Linked DNA regions of Saccharibacillus brassicae. The protein of the gene in region 2 interacts with the protein of the main gene of each other region in a pairwise test. Links are inferred from orthologs where the notes say so. Each region holds a gene or a part of one and is shown on either strand. Other genes may lie near its edges.

What was found. Proteins that work in one complex are often made in the same cells at the same time.
Region 1: the proteins of FFV09_RS12955 (region 2) and hprK interact in binary tests that used the Bacillus subtilis proteins (3 or more experiments, as listed by UniProt). The link is inferred for Saccharibacillus brassicae from one-to-one orthologs.

Annotation. Positions count from the first base shown.
Region 1 is NZ_CP041217.1:2,678,620-2,684,920, reverse strand. The notes cover bases 3,183-6,022. They hold hprK (HPr(Ser) kinase/phosphatase), read right to left. Parts: upstream 5,152-6,022; coding sequence 4,213-5,151; downstream 3,183-4,212. Other genes in these bases: FFV09_RS11235 (ABC transporter ATP-binding protein), read right to left, coding at 5,330-6,022; lgt (prolipoprotein diacylglyceryl transferase), read right to left, coding at 3,183-4,161. Outside these bases: FFV09_RS11265 (ATP phosphoribosyltransferase regulatory subunit), read right to left, coding at 1-162; FFV09_RS11260 (acyltransferase), read right to left, coding at 515-1,735; FFV09_RS11255 (acyltransferase), read right to left, coding at 1,960-2,451; pyrophosphatase PpaX, read right to left, coding at 2,448-3,101; more of lgt, read right to left, coding at 3,109-3,182; more of FFV09_RS11235, read right to left, coding at 6,023-6,301. UniProt on the Bacillus subtilis protein: Catalyzes the ATP- as well as the pyrophosphate-dependent phosphorylation of 'Ser-45' in HPr, a phosphocarrier protein of the phosphoenolpyruvate-dependent sugar phosphotransferase system (PTS).
Region 2 is NZ_CP041217.1:3,116,877-3,125,273, forward strand. Bases 2,634-5,457 are described here. They hold FFV09_RS12955 (protein kinase family protein), read left to right. Parts: upstream 2,634-3,470; coding sequence 3,471-4,445; downstream 4,446-5,457. Other genes in these bases: nfsA (oxygen-insensitive NADPH nitroreductase), read left to right, coding at 2,636-3,385; FFV09_RS12960 (hypothetical protein), read right to left, coding at 4,657-4,866; FFV09_RS12965 (purine-nucleoside phosphorylase), read left to right, coding at 5,257-5,457. In the rest of the region: FFV09_RS12935 (heavy metal translocating P-type ATPase), read left to right, coding at 1-632; FFV09_RS12940 (hypothetical protein), read left to right, coding at 958-1,971; FFV09_RS12945 (hypothetical protein), read left to right, coding at 2,147-2,428; more of FFV09_RS12965, read left to right, coding at 5,458-6,075; FFV09_RS12970 (TatD family hydrolase), read right to left, coding at 6,838-7,779; FFV09_RS12980 (ABC transporter ATP-binding protein), read right to left, coding at 8,296-8,397.

The DNA of each region.
Region 1 (6,301 bases), 440 kb from region 2 along the record:
GACCGTATCGTAATATTCCATCGTCGGCGTCTTGATCGGGTCGTAGCCCCAGCGGCCCATGCAGTCGAGCACGCTGCGTTCGATCCGGCGCAGCCTTCTCGTCGCGCGCGGCAGATAATCGCGCACGCCGACCGGTTTTTCAAAGCCTTTCGGTTTGGACATAATATTCACCTCTATGAGTTCGTCTCTGTACACAGCCGGGTCTCGCCTGTTACGCATTACCCTTATTTATATTCACCATATCGGAAAGCCCGCCGCCGGGCAACCGCAATCGTCGGCGGCCTGCCGGGCAGCATAGCGGAAAATGGAAAGCCCAATGCTTTACTATGGTACCGTGATAACATGGTAGTAAAATAAAGCGTACGACTATATTATCATTTTGTCCGTATTGGAGTCAACGAGGAACGCCTAATAAATACGACCTCCGCGGCAGCAAAAAAGCTTTTTCCCCGATCGGGGAAAAAGCTTTTTCGACAGAAGAGACGCGACCCGGCCGATCAGGGATTCCGATCGATCACAGATTGCGGTCGGTCGCCGATACCGGCGCGGACGGCCCCGTTTTCTTTTTACGCAAAGACGCAGGTACGCTTCCGAGCAGCACCCACGCCCCCGGAATCCAGCGCAGAATGGCCTGGGTAACGATCCAGGAGACGACGAGCGAGCAGACCAGCCCTCCGTACACCCAGATCAGGTACGTCATCGAACTCATCGGTACCTGATCGAAGAACCAGTCTTTCGTATCCCGGTAATAGCCGAGGATCAGCGGATGGACGAGATAGATCGCAAACGACAGCTCCCCGAGCCGGGTCAGCAGCTTGATCAGCCATTTCGGCCCTTTGCGGTACAGGACGAACGATACCCGCATCAGCACAAGCGCCGTCAGCATCGTGTGCAGATTCCACAGGATCTCGTACCAGATCGTGTCGACGATCAGGCCGTTGAGACGTACCTGCTGGTAGAACCAGATATGCACCCCCGCCACCGCCGCCCACGAGATCCACAGAATCCCGTTCCAGATCCACGCTTTCGTGCGCAGCTTGTTGAGGTCGTTCATAAGCCAGCTCCGTACCTTGTCGAAATGAATCGCCAGCACGGCGCCGATCATGTAATAAGACAGATATGTAATCGCGAGACTGCCTTTGCTCTGATACTGCCATTCGTATTTGTTCCAGATCACGAACGCCCATTGCAGCACAAGTCCGATCGGAATCGCCCAGCGCACGAACCATTTGGACGACTTGAACAGCTTCAGCATCAGCGGGAACAAAATGTAGAACTGCACGCTGATGTACACGAAATACAGATGCGTGTACGCGGTGCCTTCGCTCAGGTTTTTCCAGTAGCGGCCCAGCATCTCCCCGTACGTTTCGGTGCTCGTTCCGAGCGTTCCCGCCACATGCATCTTATAGATGAAATAAATGACCGAGAACAGCACATAAGGCAGCAAAATGTAGAGCAGCCGTTTTTTGTAGAATCCTCCGATCAACTTGCCGTCCAGCGGACGGTTGAAGTAGTTGTAGAACAGCACGAAACTGCTCAGCATAATAAACGAAGGCGTCCCGTATCTGAAAAAGACGTTAAGAAAGTTGATGAGGTAAAAAGCTTTCAGTTCGACGGATTCGACCGTCGCGAGCGAGGTGGCATGTACGTGCAGCACGCCCAAAATGGCCAGCGCGCGAAATGTGTCCAGCTGCGGCAGCCGCTCTTTTTTGATTGAAACAGAACTCAACTCCATTGCTCCCTTCCGCGATGTTGCGCTGCGAACGTGCGCAGCGCTCTGGTTGCCTGATCGTTCCATGCGGACTTCGTATCGGCTACCGACGAAGCGAAAAACGGGATGGCGCAAGCGCCTCCCGTTGTCCGCTCTCTTCGCATTATACCCGACGTTGCAGCCTCGTATCCCTTTTTTTAGTCGTTTTTTAGGAATTTTGCGTTTTTAAGGTCGATTTTTTTACAAAATCAAGGATTTTTCCGTTCGATGACCCGCAGCGGATTGCCGCCGACGAAAGTTCCCGGCTCCACGTCACGGTAGACGACCGAACCGGCCGCTACGACCGCTCCGTCGCCGATCGTTACGCCCGGCAGAATCGTCGTGTTGGCGCCGATCATGACCTCGTCCCCGATAATGACTTCGCCGAGCCGGTATTCGCGAATCAAATACTCGTGCGCGAGGATGGTCGTGTTGTAGCCGATGACCGTGTTGCGTCCGATCGTAATCTTTTCCGGAAAAAAGACATCGACCATCACCATAAGCCCGAAAGCCGTATCCTGGCCCACTTTCATGTGGAGGATACGGCGGTAGATCCAGTTTTTCAGTTCAAGCACCGGGCAGTAGCGGGCAATTTGGATAAAAACGAAATTTTTGACGCCTTTCCAGGGGCTGACCGTCTTGTAGATCTGGCGCAGCGCGTTGGGACCGTCTTCGACGAAATGGCGCTCCGTTTTTCTCATGCTTCCCGACGCTCCGTTCCGGTCAATTCGTACAGGTCGCGCATATCGTGCAGCATATGGTCCGGCCCGTAGCCGGACAGCTCCTGTTCGCCTTTGAGCGACCAGGCGACGGCCGCGGCGCGCACGCCCGCATTCTGGGCCGATTGGATATCGGCCGGACTGTCGCCTACCATCAGCGCCGTCTTTGCTTCCGCGCCCATTTTCTCCAGCGCCATCCGCACCGGTTCGGCATGGGGCTTCGGATGCGTCACATCGGTGACGGTCACGACCGCTTCCATGTACCGGTACAGGTCGAACATCTCCAGCACCTTCATCGTGGTCGGCCGGATCTTCGTCGTGACGACGCCGAGGCGGATCCCGGCCGCATGCAGGTCACGAATGACCTGCTGCACATGCGGGAACGGCTTGACCATCGAGTCGTGGTGAGCCAGATTGTAGGCGCGGTAAGCCTGCTCCAGCTCGCGCACATCGTCGAGGCCGGAGAAGACGCGCAGCTGATTTTGCAGCGTGGTGCCCATATGCGGAATGATCGTCTCCCGCGTCAGCGAAGAGCCGGTCACCGTATTCATGAAAGAGTCGATGATAAGCTGATTGGTATCGATGATCGTGCCGTCCAGGTCGAACAGCACGGTACGTATGGCCGGATTCATGAGGTTCTCACTCCTTGCGCAGAGGATCGTCACCCGAAGGCGGTGTGCGGTCCGTATCGGACGGCGTAGCAGCGATGCGGTCGGCTTCCGATCCCGTCTCCGCGCGATGGCGCTCGTCGATCGCCGGAGGCGCGTTTTCCGGTCTGGACGAGACGATCGGATCGGAATACCGGATATTGGCCTGGCCGTTCATGCGACGGATCACGATCAGCGCGATCGCGATCACGAAGAAGAGGATCGCGACCAGCTGCGAGATCCGGACGTTGCCGTAAGCCGGGTCGAGGTAACCTTCTTCGAAGCCGAACCACGTCATCGGCGTCCACATGCCGTGGATCAGCGAAGCCAGCCAGCCCGGTCCCTGGAACGCGAGGCTGTCGGTGCGCAGCGCTTCAATGAAGAAGCGTCCGATCGCGTACCAGATAAAGTAGCCGATAAAGATCTCGCCGGCACGCACGAACTTGCGGCGGCGGATCACGAAGATCAGCAGAATGCCCAGCAGGTTCCAGCACGATTCGTAGAGGAAGGTGGGATGATGGAACACGCCCTCGATATTCATCTGGTTCACGATAAAGTTCGGCAGGTGCATCGTATCGCGCAGGAAGCTTTCGCTCACTTCGCCGCCGTACGCTTCCTGGTTGACGAAGTTGCCCCAGCGGCCGATCAGCTGACCGGCCAGCAGGCCCGGCGCGCAGAGATCGGCGATTCGCCAAAAGCTGTATCCCTTGATGCGCGTATAGACCACGCCGCAGATCACGGCGCCGATCAGCGCGCCGTAAATAGCGATTCCGCCTTCCCAAATGGCGAAAATCTTCAGCGGATTGTCTTTGTACTGGTCCCATTGGAAGGCCACGTAGTAGAGCCGCGCGCAGATGATGGCCGACGGAACGCCGAACAGCAAAATATCCATAAACAATTCCTGCGGCAGCCCAAAACGCTTGCCTTCCCGCATTGCGATCAGCATGCCGGTCACGGCCCCGAGCCCGAGAATCAGCCCGTACCAGTGCACGGCCAGCGGACCGATGCTGAAAGCGATCGGATTGATCGCCAGTAATGCACCCATTCTTGTTCCTCCCCGTGCGTTTGCCGCATGAAATGTGAAGCAGTCGACGTCTTAGTCCAGATCGTCCGCGTCGTTGTCGATCGTCGCAGTCAATTTGTGCGTAAACTGCTGGGCCGCGTTGTAGCCCATACGCTTCAGACGGAAGTTCATCGCCGCCACTTCGATGATTACGGCCAGATTTCGGCCCGGTCTTACCGGAACCGTCACAAGCGGCACGTCCGTATCGATGATGCGCGTCGTCTCCTCGTCGAGTCCCAGACGGTCGTACTGCTTGTCCGGCTGCCAGTTCTCCAGCCGCACGACGAGCGTAATCCGCTTGTGGTTGCGGATGGCGCCCGCGCCGAACAGCGTCATCACGTTGATGATGCCTACGCCGCGGATCTCCAGCAGGTGACGGATCAGTTCCGGCGCAGTGCCGTCGAGCTGGTTGTCGGCGCTCTGACGAATCTCGACCGCGTCGTCGGCGATAAGCCGGTGGCCGCGCTTGACGAGTTCCAGGGCGGTCTCGCTTTTGCCGATGCCGCTGCTGCCGGTAATGATGATGCCTACGCCGTACACATCCACCAGCACGCCGTGGATCGTCGTCGTCGGCGCCAGCTTGCGTTCCAGGAAGCCGGTAACGCGGCTGCCCAGGCTGGTCGTCGACATGCCGCTGCGCAGAATCGGAATATCGCGTTCTTCGCCGAGCGCGATCAGTTCTTCCGGCACGTCAAAAGACCGGGTGACGATAATACACGGCGTCTCTTCGCTGCAGAGCCGGCTCATCCGGTCCAACTTGTCTTCTTTCGAGAGCATATGATAAAAAGTCAGCTCAGTTTTGCCCAACAGCTGAATGCGCTCCGGCGAATGATATTCGAAGTATCCGGCCATCTCTAGTCCCGGCCGGTTCAGGTCGTCGACGACGATCGGACGGCGTAATCCCTTTTCGCCCGATACGACTTCAAACTGAAACTGTTGAACCAGCTCGGCTACTTTTACCTTTTTAGCCATTGCGTATTCTTCCCTTCTCTCGGTCGTTCTTGTATGGAATCGTCGTGCCGCTTCTAAACGCTATCTTATTCATCGTAAAGGAAATACAGATCGAAAGCAATGCTCGTTCGCTGCCCGCCCCAAACGAAAAAGCCGCCCCGAAGGGCGGCCCTGTAAGCTCTTTCGGAGAGCAGCCGAATTATTTGACGTCGTAGAAGACGTTCACTTCGGATTCTCTTTCGAAGATGTGCGCTTTGTTCATGTCGATTGCCAGTTGAACCTGGGAACCTTCGCGTACGTTCGAACGTCCGTCTACACGGGCGATCGTCGTGTCGCCGCCGAGGCCGGTCAGGTACAGCAGCATTTCGTGACCGAGGTTCTCGGTAACTTCAACGTTGGCCGTGAAGACCGTTTTTGGCGAAGCTTCCAGGAAGACCGGCTCTTCGTGCACGTCTTCCGGACGCAGGCCCAGAATGACTTCTTTGCCGACCATCGATTTTTCGCGCAGGATTTGAGCTTTGCCGCGCGGAATTTCGACGTCAAGGTTCTGAGCCTGGAAGTACAGGCCGTCCGCTTTGTCGACCAGCGTGCCGTTGATGAAGTTCATCGTAGGGGAACCGATGAAGCCGGCAACGAAGATGTTCGTCGGGTTGTTGTACAGATCTTCCGGCGGAGCGGCCTGCTGGATGATGCCGTCTTTCATAACGACGATGCGATCGCCCATGGTCATGGCTTCGATCTGGTCGTGCGTTACGTAGATACAAGTCGTCTCGAGGCGCTTAACCAGTTTCGTGATTTCCGCGCGCATCTGACCGCGAAGTTTCGCGTCCAAGTTGGAGAGAGGCTCATCCATCAGGAAGACTTGCGGATCCCGTACGATGGCGCGTCCCAGGGCAACCCGCTGACGCTGACCGCCGGAGAGTGCTTTAGGTTTGCGCTCAAGCAAATGCTCGATATCGAGAATCTTCGCCGCTTCGCGAACGCGTCTCTCGATTTCTTCCTTTTTCACTTTGCGCAGTTTCAGGCCGAACGCCATGTTGGAGTATACGTCCATGTGCGGGTAAAGGGCGTAGGACTGGAAGACCATCGCGATATCGCGGTCTTTCGGAGCTACGTCGTTTACGACGCGGTCGCCGATATACAGTTTGCCTTCGGAAATTTCTTCCAGACC
Region 2 (8,397 bases):
CGCTGCCGGACATGGAGCGCCTGGAAGGCGACGGCAAGACGGCGATGCTCGTCGCCGTCGAAGGCCGTTTGGCCGGCGTAGTCGCCGTTGCCGACACGCTCAAGGAATCGTCGCCGGAAGCGATTCGCCGCCTGCGCGGCATGGGGCTGCGCGTCATGATGATTACGGGCGACAATCTGGCGACGGCGCGGGCGATCGCGGCGCAGGCCGGTATCGACGAAGCCGATGTGCTGGCGGAAGTGCTGCCGGAAGGCAAAGCGGACGAAGTGAAAAAGCTGCAGCAGGCCGGCCGCAAAGTGGCGATGGTCGGCGACGGCATCAACGATGCGCCGGCGCTGGCGACGGCCGATACCGGCATGGCGATCGGCACGGGCACCGACGTGGCGATGGAAGCCGCGGATATCACGCTGATGCGGGGCGACCTCAACAGCGTAGCGGACGCGATCCTGATGAGCCGCCGCACGATGGACAATATCCGCCAGAACCTGTTCTGGGCGCTGGGCTACAACGTGCTCGGCATTCCGATCGCCGCGATCGGGCTGCTCGCGCCCTGGTTGGCCGGTGCGGCGATGGCGTTCAGCTCCGTGTCGGTCGTGCTGAACGCGCTGCGGCTGCAGCGGGTCAAGCTGTGACCGCCGCGATCCGGGCCGGCGTCCGCAGGCTGCGCGCCTGACGTTTCGGGCCGCGATGCGGAGGCGGAGGCGGATTCGGATTTCGCAAAGATCCAGAAGAAAGTGCGCAGCAGCGTCGGAACAGCCGTATGGAGAGCATTAGCGCTCTCGGTACGGCTTTTTCTGTACGTTTTTTCTGGACGCTCCCGCGTCTCCCTACATTAAGAACACATTAATTTTTCGAATTTACGAGTCGTTTCGATTGTTCGTGCGTATATACGCGAAAGGCCATGTATCCGTTTGCAAAAAAACAAGGCGGCGGAGCGGCATTCGAGGAGGAGAGCGCATGAGCGGAACAAGAAATCGGACAAGCAAGAAAATTCCCGCGCTGGCCGCGATCGCATTGATGACCGCGCTGACCGGCTCGGCGTTTCCGGCGGAACGGGCGGCAGCGGCAAGCGCGGGGCAGGAACCGTCCCCGAGCGGCCGCGAAGCCAAAGCCGCCCAGAACGGATCGAAGCCCCGGCGCGACCACGCGGCTGCGTCCGCCGGAGAGACTTCCGGCGAAGCCGCGGCTGCCGCGTTCGCCAAGCTGTCCGCCCGCAGCGACGTGCCGGGTATGTGGAAGCATATCGAAGCGCAAGCCGCGCGGTCCGCGCCGTCCACCGTCACCGTCTGGCTGCGCCGCCTCGAAGCCGTGCAGGCGAAGCGCCTGACGTTAATGGAAGAACAACTGGGCGCAGAGAAGGTGCAGAGCGCACTGTCGGGAGCGAAGCTGTTCGGCTACGCGGACGGGCGCTGGCTGCGCGGCGCGCGTACCGGCAATGCCGCGGCCGACGCGCTGCTTCGGGAGATCGAGACCGAAGGCTACGTGCTGGACGTGACCGAAGGGTACTATTTTCCGAAGATCGATTATGGACGCTACCGCAAACAGGCGGACCGCGTAAGCCGGCGCTACGCCGAATATTTGACGATCCGGGCCGACGAGACGCGAAGCGAAGTGACGAAGGACGCCGGCTTGATCGTCAGCTGGCAGGAACTGCTGGAGCGGGCCGAACGTCAGAGCGTGTACTTGCAGCGTTACGCCGATTCGCCGGAATCCGCAGTCGTGGCGCAGATGTATCGGCAGTCGGTCTATCTGGTGCTGTATGGCACGGACAACGTGCCGCTGTTCGACTCGGCGACGCGGCGGATCGATCCGGACGCCGAAGCCGCTTATGGGCGTCACGCACGCAAAGGCGGCACGTCGGCGTTTGCCCGGATGCTGCGCGCTTACGTCTCGGTGCTGGAGCAGGGCGGAGGCAAGCTGACGCCGGCGGCGGAGAAGTTCCGCGACGCGCGCAATCCTGCGAAGAGCTAACGTATCCGGTCCAAAGCTTCAGCCGTTGAGACCCATGTGAACAAAGTATGTCGGGAAAGTTCGAAATCCACCCTCTTTTTTCCAAATATTTCGAGTCAAACAGACATATAAGCGTTAAATATACAAAAAGCTCAGCCGATATGTAGGATAAGATCACGCGAAGGGAGAGAACGGAATGAGCAGAAGCCGCCGGGTCCATCAGCCGAATATTTCGTTTACCGCCGCTTTTGCGCTCATTCAGGCACTGCGCGATCCTCGCCCCGATTCCGATTCCGATTCCATGCCAGAGCGATTGTCCGTGGAGCGCCGGACAGAAGGTTCCGTGTTCGCCGCCGCGCCGGATGTCGGGCCTTCGCCCTACACCGAGCCGTACGAGCTGTTCCGCCCCGATTTTCTGAATACGCTTTCCGAGCCGCACGCTCCGGTCCGGGCGGACGTTCCCCGCGAAGAACGTTAGCGCCGGGAGCGCGGCCTGACGCAAGGTGCGAGAGACAGACCGTAGCGGGTCCCCGGGCTTTGCCCGAGGGGCTTTTTGCTGCGTCTGCACATGTGGGCCTATCCGCAGGCTTGCGCCGCGTCCGCCGGAGTTCCATAATAGAGACGGAAATCGAAACCGAAAAATCGAAATCGAGCAATCAAAACCGATGGAAAGAAGGCTTGGCTCATGAACGAAACGCTATCCCTGTTAATGAACCACCGCTCCGTGCGCAAATATACCGATCGCCTTGTTTCGCAGGAGCAGCTCGAAGCGATCGTGGCCGCCGGCCAGATGGCTTCCAGTTCCAGCAACGTGCAGGCGTATACCGTCGTGGCCGTTACCGATTCCGCGTTGAAAAGCAAACTGTCCGAATATGCCGGCAATCAGGCGTATATCCGCGAATGCCCGGTGTTCCTCGTCTGGTGCGCGGATCTGTCCCGGCTCAAAAAAGCCGCCGACACCCACGCGCCGGATGCGGCGTCGTACGAAGGAGCGGCGGAGAACTTTATCGTCGCGACGGTGGACGTGGCGCTGGCTTCGCAGAACGCGGCCGTGGCCGCCGAATCGCTTGGGCTCGGCATCGTGTACATCGGCGGCATCCGCAACGATATCGAGAGCGTGTCGGACCTGCTCGGGCTGCCGGACTACGTCTACCCGGTATTCGGCATGTGCGTCGGGTATCCCGATCCGCAGCACGGAGCGGGACTGCGTCCGCGGCTGCCGCAGGAAGCGGTGCTGCACATGAACGGCTACAGCGCGGAGCAGAGCGAGCGCGGCACGGCCGCCTACGACGAGACGTCGATCCGCTACATGACCGAGCGTACCGGCGGTCAGCGCACATCGTCTTGGTCCGAGCAGATGGCGGCCAAACTGACGACGCCGTCGCGGATGCAGCTTCGGGCTTTTTTGGCCGGAAAAGGGTTGAACAAAGAGTAGATCGAAGCCGTTGGAAAAAGACGGGCTGCGGACACAAGAGACGACGCCGGGACATTGAGCCGGCGTTCGCATGAAGGAGCAGGGGATGCTTGAATCCATCAAAGAGTTTATCCGGGCCTGGCGCGATTATCCGCTGCAGCCCGGCGACGTGATCGGGGAACGTTACGAAGTGTCCGAATGGCTCGGCATGGGCAGCTACGGGCTGAGCTATCGCTGCACCGACCGGCAGGGCGGCGGCGAGGTGGCGCTCAAGCAGGCCAAGCCGAGCCGCCGCCGGCTGGCGGGACTGCTGCTGGAGCGGGAAAGCCGCGCGCTGCTGGCGATGGACCATCCGTTCATTCCCCGCTGCCAAGGCTTTTTCATTGATCGCCGCAGCCGGTGGCTCGCCGCCGATTACGTGCGCGGCCGGACGCTGGAAGACCTGATTTTCGAAGAAGGGCGCGTGTTCGGCGAAGCCGACTGCCTGAGCTGGGCGCTGGAGCTGCTGGACCGGATCGGGCATGTGCACGATCGCGGCTACGTCCATCTGGATATTCGGATTCCGAACGTGATGATGGACGAAGCCGGCATTCACCTGATCGACTTCGGCCTGGCCCGGCGCATCGGCGAGGACGACGCGTCGGCGCCCGACGGTTCGCCGCTGCCGAGCCGCATGCCGGCCCGCATCGTCTCGGATCTGGAAGACGCCGGCCATCTGCTGCTGTACATGCTCTACTCCGGCTACGCGCCGCCCGGCGAGCTGCCGGACACGGCCCGCGATTCCGAAGCGGCCGCGGCGGCGCGCCTGCGGGCCGGCGTCGGAGGCGGAGATTCCGCCGCCGCGGGCAGTTCCGCGTCCGCAGACGGCGGCTTGCCGGAGGAGGGCGGACCGTCCTGGGAAGAAGAACTGGAGCTGTCCGGGCCGACTTCCGCCCTGCTGCGGCGCCTGCTGCGGCTGGACGAGCCTTATGCGGATACGCGGGCGGCGGCGCACGCGATTCGCGCCAGTCTGGAGCGTCTGCGCGGCGGAAGCGAGGCGGGCGCGGACGGCGGTGGCGGTGGAGATACGCCGCCGGCTTAGTGCGCTTCGCGGCGGCAGAAGCCGGGTGCGCGAAGCGGACAGCCTGCCGTCGGCGCAGGCCGCTTCGCGGGCCGGAAGTGCTGCCGCGCCGAGCACCATGTGGGTGTGCGCGGCGTCCGATCCGAACGTCAAAAGGCCGTTCCCTTCGTCGATATCGACGAGGAGAACGGCCTTTTCGCGCTGCCGTCAGCGTAAGCGTCCCTGCTTGGGATCAACTGGAGCTGCCGGATTTTCTTTTGTAGTAGGAATGGCCGTGACGTCCGTGCCCGCCGTGGCGGTGATCGGAAGACGAAGAACGCGAGTATCTCGGACGGCTGCTGCTGGACCCGTGATGGCGGCGGCCGCGATGGCTGCTCGATCCGCGCTTGTGGCTGGAGCTCGAAGCGGAATGGACGATCTTGTCGACGATTTTTTTGAACATGGGAATGCCTCCTCGGTTGGGTGCGCCGCGTCCGAAGACGGTTCGGCGATAACGATCGTGATAAGAGCTATACGGATGCGGCTTGCGCAGCGTTTCAATCGGGCTGCGGCCCGGACGGACCGGACCGGCGGTGTCGGATCGGCACTCTTTTCGCCAAAGAGGTCCTTGCTCTGAAGTTACCCGTTTCGGTGGGTCGCTAACATTAGAAGTTCATGAGAAACAGCGGCGCTGCGGCCTGCGCGGACGGGGACGGTTTACACGCGGGCGCTTCTCCCGGTACACTGGTCTAGGCACGCGGTACGCCAGAGGGAAAAACGGCTTCGCCGGACCTGCCGCACTGCCGCAGCCGCGGAACACGTTCGGGAAGCGACCATTCGAGGAGGATTCATCATGCAAAAAACGCAGGAAATCATGGAAGCGCGCGACTTTATCGCCGCCAAGACGGAGCAGCGGCCGACGATCGGCCTGATTCTGGGATCGGGTCTGGGCACGCTCGCCGACGAGATCGAAAACGCGGTCGTTATTCCGTACGCCGACATTCCGTATTTCGCCAAATCGGAAGCGATCGGCCACGCCAACGAGTTGGTCATCGGCCAGCTGAACGGCAAAACGGTCGTAGCGATGAAAGGGCGTTTCCATTACTATGAAGGCTATTCGCTCAAGGAAGTGACGTTCCCGGTGCGGGTCATGAAAGCGCTGGGCGTCGAGACGGTCATCGTCACGAATGCCTGCGGAGCGGTCAACACGGACTTCAAGCCGGGCGACCTGATGCTGATCAGCGACCATATCAATCTCGTCGGCGCCAATCCGCTGATCGGGCCGAACAACAGCGAGCTGGGCGTTCGGTTCCCGGACGTGTCGCAGGTCTACAATCGCGAACTGCGCGATCTGGCGCTCGAAGTGGCGTCTGAGCAGGGCACGACGCTCCGGCAGGGCGTCTACGCCTGGTGGAGCGGTCCGGCTTACGAGACGCCTGCGGAGATTCGCATGATCCGCACGCTCGGCGGCGACGCGGTCGGCATGTCCACCGTTCCGGAGACGATCGTGGCCGTGCACGGCGGCATGAAAGTGCTCGGCATCTCCTGCCTGACGAATATGGCCTGCGGTATTCTGGATCAGCCGCTCAGCCACGACGAAGTGATCGAAGTCGCGGCGCAGGTGCGGGAGAAGTTCGTGGGCTTGGTCAAAGGCATTCTGGACCGGGCGTAAAAAAAGCGGGAACCGGCGGGGCGGCGAGACATTGCGGCGTCGCGGCGGGAATTGGGCATGGAAAAAGAGCCAGAAAACCGGATGACGGTTTTTGGGCTCTTTTTTTGGGTTGTTTTGGGCGGGAGCGAATATTCGGGACGCGGTGTGCGGGGAACAGGGAGCCGCGATCCGGGTGAGCGGGCGTCGGAGCGATAGCCGATGACGCGGCGTGCGAAAAGGGAGAGGCTAACGAATCCTGGGCGCGCTAAGTCGTCTTTTTGGCGTGGTTTTCGAATGTAACGAATCGTGAGCACGCTAATCGGGCCAAAAGCCGGTTTTGGCCGGGAAGTCGGACGAATAGCGATATGACGATTCGTTAGATTTGCAAAAAGGCCGGAAAATCGAAAATAGCGATAGAAGGGTTCGTTGGAGTTTGGGCGGGGCGGCGGATAGACGGGCGGTCTGCCGGCCGGGTAGGCGATGGACGGACAGGCGCGAGGATGTGCAGACGGGCGCGAGGATGTACACACAGGCGCGAGGGTGTGCAGACGGGCGGCGTATTTACCAGCAAATCTACGCACTAGCAAACGTATGCACCGGTCAGTGCCCGCATCCGCGGACTCACGTACCGGCAAACGCCCGCACCCGCGGACTCACGTACCGGCAAACGCCCGCACCCGCAGACTCACGTACCGGCAAACGCCCGCATCCGCGGACTCACGTACCGGTAAACGCCCGCATCCGCCGACCCTCCCGCGTCCGGCTATTCGCTCCTTAACCCGTCTAACGCAGCGCGTAGAAACGCCGGGCGTTATCCAGCAGGATGGCGCGGGCAGCGGATTCGTCGAGTCCGCGGAGCTGCGCCCATTCGCGGCAGACGTCGGCGGTCATGGACGGATGGGTAGCGCGTCCGGAAAAAGGACCTTCGAACGGCCACGGGCCGTCGGTTTCGCTCATGACGAGCGTTTCCGGGTAGAGCCGGGCCAGGTCGCGGATTTCTTTTTCATAGAGCAGGTCCGGGGTAAAAGAAATCCGGTAGCCGCTCGCGATCATGCGCCGGACGGTGTGCTCGGAGCCTTTGAACCAGTGGAAATGCGCGCGTTCGACGCTGTATCGCTCCAGCAGGTCGCACGCGGTATCCGCATCTTCGTACACGGCGTGCAGAGCGATCGGCAGGTCGTGCCGGGCGGCAAAAGCGACGAAGCGTTCGAGCAGCCGGACGTATCCGTCTTCGTCGAGGCTTTCGCCGCGTTCCGACGCTTCGAGCCGGCTATAGTAAGGCAGGCCGACTTCGCCGACCGCCGTCATGCGCGGCGGTTGGGCAGAATTTGAAGGCGCGGAAAGCAAACAGGGTGCTGCCGATTTCTGCACGCCGGACGCCGTTTCGGGCGTGGACTCTGCCGGCGAAGCCTCTTCCTCTGCCTGCGCATCTGCCCGTTCGCCTATCCCCTCACTTGTCGCAGCCCGGGCTTCCATCCAGGCGAATAGCGCTTCTTCTTCCTCGGGAGTCGGCAGCGGCTGCTCGGGATGGAAGCCGTAAGCCGGGCGCACGACGTCCGGATATTGTATCGCCAGCGCCTCGGTCCGGCGCGCGGATTCCAGGTTCATCGAGACGGCAACGACAAACGCTCCACCTTCGTCCTGGAACTCGCTCAGCATGCGCGCCGCCTGCTGCGGATCGTACTGCTCCAGATGAATATGCGAATCGGCCAATTTGGCGCTCATGGCGGACGAACCTCCTGTCGTTTTTTTATATGAAAAAAAGCGGCGGGGCGCAAAGGGCAGGGCGAAAAAGGACGGGCCGTCCGGACCCTTTAAAACCCAAACCCAAACCCAAACCCAAACTAAAATGTGTGCAAAATGACAACATTTTATACCGAAACAAGCCGATTTTGCGAAAAAGTGTTCATTATGCTCACATTTTCCGCGAAAATCGGCCCAAAACGTACTTAAAGCTCGGATTTGTTGTCATTTTGATCACTTTTCGCTAAAAAATCGGATTTCCGGGTGAAAATGTTGACGAAAGGTCAACATTCCCTCAGCCTACGCTGCGACTGCGACTGCGACTGCGACTGCGACTGCGACTGCGACTGCGACTGCGACTGCGACTGCGACTGCGACTGCGACTGCGACTGCGACTGCGACTGCGACTGCGACTGCGACTGCGACTGCGACTGCGACTGCGACTGCGACTGCGACTGCGACTGCGACTGCGACTGCGGCTGCGGCTGCGAGGCCGTCTTACCCTCTCGCAGCCGCGTCGCGGCTTTTGCGCTGCTCTTCCTTCATCAGTCCGGTCAGTTCGCGGCGCAGCGCCAGAAATTCCGGCGTTTCCGCGATCTC